DNA from 3 places in the Enterobacter quasiroggenkampii genome. Region 2 is predicted to be linked to each of the others. Evidence: predicted binding sites of a transcription regulator. Region 2 holds the regulator's gene; each other region holds the start of a gene.
The links. Region 2 encodes PhoB, which activates phosphate uptake and scavenging genes when phosphate is short. Its sites were predicted from a motif close to CTGTCATAAAACTGNCNNAT; they were not measured.

Region 1 (2,273 bases), 380 kb from region 2:
TCCCGCCGATCTGCGGGATCGTGACGTGGGATTCGTCGATCACCAGCAAACCGTCGGCCGGAAGGTAATCAAACAGCGTCGGCGGCGGCTCGCCCGGCCCGCGCCCGGAGAGGAAGCGGGAGTAGTTTTCAATGCCGGAGCAGTAGCCCAGCTCGTTCATCATCTCCAGGTCGAACTGGGTACGCTGGCTCAGGCGCTGCTCTTCCAGCAGCTTATTGTTCGCCAGCAGCACCTTACGGCGCTCGGCCAGCTCCACTTTGATCTCTTCCATCGCCTGCACGATACGCTCGCGCGGCGTCACGTAGTGCGTTTTCGGGTAAATGGTGAAGCGCTGGATCACCGACTCAACGTGTCCAGTCAGCGGGTCGAAGAGCGACAGGCGTTCGACCTCCTCGTCAAACAGCTCGACGCGCAGCGCCATATCGTCCGATTCTGCCGGGAAGATGTCGATCACTTCACCGCGCACGCGGAAGGTGCCGCGCTGGAAGGCCTGGTCGTTGCGGGTGTACTGCAGCTCCGCCAGGCGACGCAAAATCGCGCGCTGGTCAATGATCATCCCCTGCGTCAGGTGCAACATCATCTTGAGATAGAGATCCGGATCGCCCAGACCGTATATCGCGGAAACCGAGGCAACGACGATCACATCGCGACGCTCCAGAAGCGCCTTCGTGGCCGACAGTCGCATCTGCTCGATGTGTTCGTTCACCGAGGCATCTTTCTCAATGAAGGTGTCAGAACTCGGCACATAGGCTTCAGGCTGGTAGTAATCGTAGTAGGAGACGAAATACTCTACCGCGTTTTCCGGGAAGAACTCTTTCATCTCGCCGTATAGCTGCGCCGCCAGGGTTTTATTGGGTGCCAGCACCATCGTTGGGCGCTGGAGATCCGCAATCACGTTGGCAATGGTAAATGTTTTACCCGAGCCGGTGACCCCCAGCAGCGTCTGGTGCGCCAGCCCATCCTCCAGTCCTTCTTCCAGACGACGGATCGCCTCAGGCTGATCGCCAGATGGACGGAAAGCAGAATTCAATTTGAACGGTTTACTCATGGGCGACAACCTGATGACGTTATAAGCGGCAGGTGAGTAATTTTACTCCTTGTTGCCAGGAATGCCAGTAAAAAACACTGGATGAAAAACCAGTAGCATGTCAGGATATTTAGAGTAGCGCCTGAATGATTAGCGCGATAGCGACCAAAATTTGGACTGTGACAACATAAAACACCAGTCAGGTCAGGTTATCCCCAGAACTTTTTCTTTTTTAACATTTGTCAAGCCAGGTAATGATAGTTTTGTGGCAACCGGTGACACTTTCATGACGGGAATTGCTTTTATCTAAGCAATTAAAAACTAAACGATATTTTCTAAAGCCGCGTTTCGCGTCAATTTGGGCGTAAGCCGCGTCTTCTCTCGCTTATCGCGTGTTTTCTAACTCTAATGCACATGGTTATCCACAGGAATAGTGGATAACTGCTTCCAGCCCATACAGACTGGCGCTCCGCAAATTCCCGGATTTTCCCACGAGACGGCGGCAAAAAATTTTTATAGCTATTTTTTGCTGATTAACAGTTGCGTCATTCATAACCAACCGATGCGATCTTGCTCACATTTTCACCCTTTCGGGCTCTGCACCACAACTCACCACCACCAGCACCGTCGATGTGCAAGCCCGGTTTTTATCCGCCGCGCTTCTGTGACTTATTCCTAAAAAAGTCGCTTTTTTAACCACTTTCCGCTTTATGGCAGGGGTTTTGCAGATTCATCCACGAGCCACACCTACACACATTTTTAAGGAGAGAAAGATGTTGAGTCTGCGTGCAGTGAATCAGTTTTACGGAAGTCAACATACGCTATGGAATGTGGATTTAGATTTTCCGCAAGGGATGTGTACAGGCGTCGTTGGTCTGCCGGGCATGGGGAAAACCACCCTCATGAATTGCATCGCCGGGAAAGTGCCTGTCGAAAGCGGCAGCATCATCTGGTATGAGGCGGGCGCACCGCCGCGTGATTTGCTCCACCCGCCGTCAGAACAGCGCTCCGGGCCGGGGATTGGCTATGTCTCGCAGGACAGGCGGATCTTCTCTCAGCTAACGATTGAGGAGAACCTGCATATCGCCATGCGGGCGACGGGGAAACCTAACCCGGAGGCGAAAAATGACGTTTACGACCTGTTTCCGGCGCTCTATGGGGTGCGGCAAACCCGCGCGAACACGCTCTCTCCGGACGACCAGTATCAGCTGGCGCTGGCTAATGCGCTGGTAAACCGCCCTCACCT
Region 2 (2,273 bases):
TCATCTCCAGGTAGCCCTGCAGCACGGTCAACGGGGTTCGCAGTTCGTGGCTGACGTTGGCGAAGAAGTTACGACGCGCCCCTTCCAACTGGTGCATCTGGGTGACATCGCGCGCCACCATCAGCCACTGCTTATCGCTGTAGGGCATCACGCGGATCTCAAGATGGCGACCATTATTGAGCTTGAGATTGTGCGGACGGGAGAAATCACGCTTTTTCAGGTACAGCGTGAACTCGGGATAACGCAGAAGGTTGAGGATATTCTGTCCATTGTCATCCGGCCAGCGCAGGCCCAGCAGCTGCTGCGCCAGGCCGTTACACCAGAAGATCGTCCCTTCTTCGGTCGTCAGAATCACGGCATCCGGCAGCGATTCTGCACCGCTGCGAAAACGCTTAATCAGGCTTCCCAGCTCGCGGCGGCGCTTTTTATTACGCATCTGCATCTGATGCAGACCGTACAGCAGCGGCTCCCAGCTGCCGCTTCCCGGCGGCGGCGTCATGCTTCGGTCAACCCACAGCCACCAGGAGAGGCGCAGCAGGTTCCAGAAATGCCAGATGAGCAGCCCGGTGACCGACGCCAGCAGAAACCACGGCAGGTGTCCAAGAAAGGCCCCCAGAATGAAGGCCGGAATACAGCATAAGATCAGTTCAAAGACGAGCCTTTTCCATGACAGACGTTCCAGCACGCGTCACACTCCTGTCATTGTTCAGAAACGGGTAGAAAAACGATAACCCGTGCCGCGGACCGTCTGCACCATGCGATCGTGGCCGCTCAGTTCCAGTGCTTTTCGCAGGCGGCGGATATGTACGTCAACCGTCCGGTCTTCGACATACACGTTAGTTCCCCAGACGTTATTCAGCAACTGCTCGCGGCTGTACACGCGTTCCGGGTGGGTCATAAAGAAGTGCAGGAGTTTAAATTCGGTAGGCCCCATGTCGAGGGGATTTTCACCGGTCATCACGCGGTGAGACGTCGGATCAAGGCTCAGCCCCTGCATTTCGATCACCTCTTCCACCGCCATCGGCGAAATACGGCGCATTACGGCTTTAATGCGGGCCACCAGCTCTTTGGGGGAGAACGGTTTGGTAATGTAATCGTCCGCGCCGGTCTCCAGACCGCGCACACGATCCTCTTCTTCTCCGCGCGCCGTGAGCATCACAACCGGTATATCGCGGGTCAGCGCTTCACGCTTCAGGTGTTTGATAAACTGCAGTCCGGAGCCGCCGGGCAGCATCCAGTCCAGCAGAATCAGATCGGGCCAGGGTTCATTCAGCTGGTTCACTGCACTGTCATAATCTTCTGCTTCAACCGGCTGGAAGCCATTTTGTTCGAGCACGAAGCACACCATTTCACGAATTGGAGCTTCATCTTCTACGACCAGAATACGTCTCGCCATACTTTGCCCTGTCTTATCTTATTTACGTTACAAGTTTGTAATTCGGCGCCATTATGCGTCAGATTTATGACAGATTTATGAAAAACAGTACCACGTTAACGGGCAAACCGTTGTTTTATTACAGCGGTTATTTTCCCTTCTCTGAACGTTTATAATCCTGCTTTCTCTTTTTTGCCACGGATCAGCTATGCGCATACTTCACACCTCGGACTGGCATCTGGGTCAAAATTTTTACAGCAAAAGCCGTGCGGCTGAACATGAAGCGTTCCTGGGCTGGCTGCTGGAAACGGCCCGGACGCACGAGGTGGACGCGATTATTGTGGCGGGAGACATCTTTGATACCGGCTCGCCGCCGAGCTATGCGCGCGAGTTGTATAACCGCTTCGTGGTGAATCTGCAGCAAACCGGCTGTCATCTGGTGATCGTCGCCGGCAACCATGATTCCGTCGCAACGCTGAATGAATCCCGCGACATCCTGGCGTTTCTCAATACCACCGTCGTCGCCAGCGCCGGGCACGCCCCGCAGATCCTGAAAAAGCGCGACGGGTCGCCGGGGGCGGTGCTGTGTCCGATACCGTTTTTACGTCCGCGCGACATCGTGCAAAGCCAGGCGGGGCTGTCGGGCGCGGAAAAGCAGCAACATTTGTTGCAGGCCATCACCGACTATTACCACCAGCAGCACGCCGAAGCCTGTGCCCTGCGCGGTGACCAGTCGATTCCGGTGATTGCGACCGGGCACCTCACCACCGTCGGGGCCAGTAAAAGTGACGCCGTGCGTGACATCTATATCGGCACGCTGGATGCCTTTCCGGCGCAGCACTTCCCGCCCGCCGACTACATTGCGCTCGGGCACATTCACCGGGCGCAGATCGTCGGC
Region 3 (2,273 bases), 390 kb from region 2:
AAAAAACCTGCCAGCCGGCAGGTTTTTTTAAGGTGATTATTGCACTTCGATCTTGTCCCAGCCGCTTTTAAACATGCAGCTGTCAACCAGCGTATCCCGGCGATATTCATTCGCATCTTCAACCGTGTAGCTCGTGGAAATATCCTTTTTCTTTTTCGATTTGTCCGTTTTTTCCGAGCTCGAACCGGTAACCACGTTATCCGGGGGAAGATCGATCAGTGCCTGCGCTTCGCATTCCGTGAGCTTTTTATTCATTTCCGCGTCGCTGACGCCCGGTTTCACCCATTTGTACTGGACGCAGCCGGTGAGCATCAGCGTGAGGCTCAGAACGCAAAGCGCGGTCATGCGGTGTTTCATCAGAAGGTGACTCCACCGCCTACATATGCGCCGTCAATCAGCGTGTGGTTCGGACGACCGTCTTTACCATCAACGCTCACGTGGCGGTAGCCCACTTTCAGGGTCACCGGCGCGATCGGCGTCCAGCTTACGCCACCGTTGGCTTCCACGTAGTTTTTCACGCTGTTGTTCAGCCCTTCTGGCGCCACGTAGCCTTCACCGTACACGTGGATGCTGTCGGTCAGGGCAACGTTTACGCCGCCGCCGATCGGGAACGCCACGCCGTTATCGCCTTTTTTCGGGCCGATGTAGATGGCTTTGGCACCCGCATTCAGCATTACCGGGCCCACTTCCAGGTTGTAGCCTGCGCCCACGCCGCCGGTCTGGGTACCGTCATCGGTGTTTTTAAGCCAGTTGCTTTCGGCATACAGGCCGGATGAGGATTTCCCCATTTCCAGGTTGAGGTTGGTAAAGTTTTTACCCTGCTCAATGCTGCCACCCATTGCCAGAGCTGAACCCGAGAGGGCGGTCAGAGCAGAAAGAAGAAGGATATTCAGTTTTTTCATGTTTTATGCCTCGTCATTAAATTCATCTGGGGGCACCTTAACAAGCGATGTTTATGACTGCAAATGTGATGAAGGTCGCTGTTTTATACTGATATTGTTAACTTTTTTATTTGAAATGTTGCATCGATGTTTGATTGTCGAGGTGTCAATGCGTGATGTTTGGACGTTTAGGCATCGTTTAATTTTTTGACTAAACATAAACTGAACGAGGAAGGGATAGTGATTAGAGGCGAATTAATTGAGTTTCTAATAATTTCCAAAAGTATTTCAGATGACACACAATACAACATAAACTTACATTTCCGGGCAATGAATATACGTTCACTCACCCATGCCGATTGCCTTTCCATGTCATTTTTCTGACACGTTTATTCTTTACGTTGTTGGCTTCACTTACTGGATGCTAACAATATGAAAAGAAAAATTATTCCTGTGCTTATCGGTTGTGCGCTCTCTTTCTCTGGCCTGGCGGCACAGCCTACCGCTGAGCGCTATGTCGTCAGCTTCCCTGAGGGCTCCCATGTGAAATACAGCGGCGCGTTTGCCGATGCGTTTCCGAATGGGCTCCCGGTGGGGATTGGTTCTGGCCTGCTGTTTACGGGCAAGCAGGGCGATGCCCTGACGTTTGCGACCGTGACCGATCGCGGTCCCAACGCCGATGCGCCAAAAATGGGTAAAAACGAAGCCAAAATATTTGTCACGCCAGATTTCGCGCCGCTGCTGATGACCATCCGCGTCCAGAACGGCAAAGCGGAGGCGGTTGATGCCCGCCCGCTGCATGACGATAAAGGTGAGATTAATGGTCTGCCGCTGCAAAGCGGCGTGATTGGTTCCACCAATGAAGTGGCGTTCAGCGATACCTTAAAGACGCTCAAGGGTGACAACCGCGGACTGGATACGGAAGGCATCACGCCGGACGGCAAAGGCGGCTACTGGCTGTGCGACGAGTACGGCCCGTTCCTGATTAACGTCGACAGCAAAGGCAAAATCCTTGCGATCCACGGGCCGCAGGCCGCGGAAGGGGAAAAATCTATCGCGGGCGGTCTGCCAAACATCATCAAATGGCGCCAGCCCAACCGGGGCTTTGAAGGCCTGACCCGGATGCCGGACGGACGGATTATCGCCGCGGTGCAAAGCACGCTGGACATCGACGGTAAGAGCAAAAAGCAGGCGCTGTTCACCCGTCTGGTGAGCTTTGACCCGGCGACCGGCAAAACCGCAATGTACGGTTACCCTATCGACAGCGCGGCCTACGACAAAAATAGCGACGCCAAAATCGGCGACATCGTGGCGCTCGATAATCAGCACATCCTGCTGATTGAGCAGGGAAGCGATAAAAACGACGTAATGCGTAACCTGATTTACAAGGTG

Region 1: uvrB (excinuclease ABC subunit UvrB) is a predicted target of PhoB. The motif match lies at 1,280-1,299, and genes of this name have one in related genera.
Region 3: V1572_RS05730 (esterase-like activity of phytase family protein) is a predicted target of PhoB. The motif match lies at 1,249-1,268, and genes of this name have one in related genera.

What each region holds. Positions count from the first base shown of each region.
Region 1 covers NZ_CP143745.1:1,974,847-1,977,119, reverse strand. The annotation lists gene uvrB (excinuclease ABC subunit UvrB) at 1-1,048, opposite strand, end outside; gene V1572_RS09435 (ABC transporter ATP-binding protein) at 1,801-2,273, shown strand, end outside.
Region 2 covers NZ_CP143745.1:1,590,191-1,592,463, reverse strand. The annotation lists gene phoR (phosphate regulon sensor histidine kinase PhoR) at 1-685, opposite strand, end outside; gene phoB (phosphate response regulator transcription factor PhoB) at 707-1,396, opposite strand; gene sbcD (exonuclease subunit SbcD) at 1,584-2,273, shown strand, end outside.
Region 3 covers NZ_CP143745.1:1,196,089-1,198,361, forward strand. The annotation lists gene V1572_RS05720 (hypothetical protein) at 37-357, opposite strand; gene V1572_RS05725 (YfaZ family outer membrane protein) at 357-902, opposite strand; gene V1572_RS05730 (esterase-like activity of phytase family protein) at 1,314-2,273, shown strand, end outside.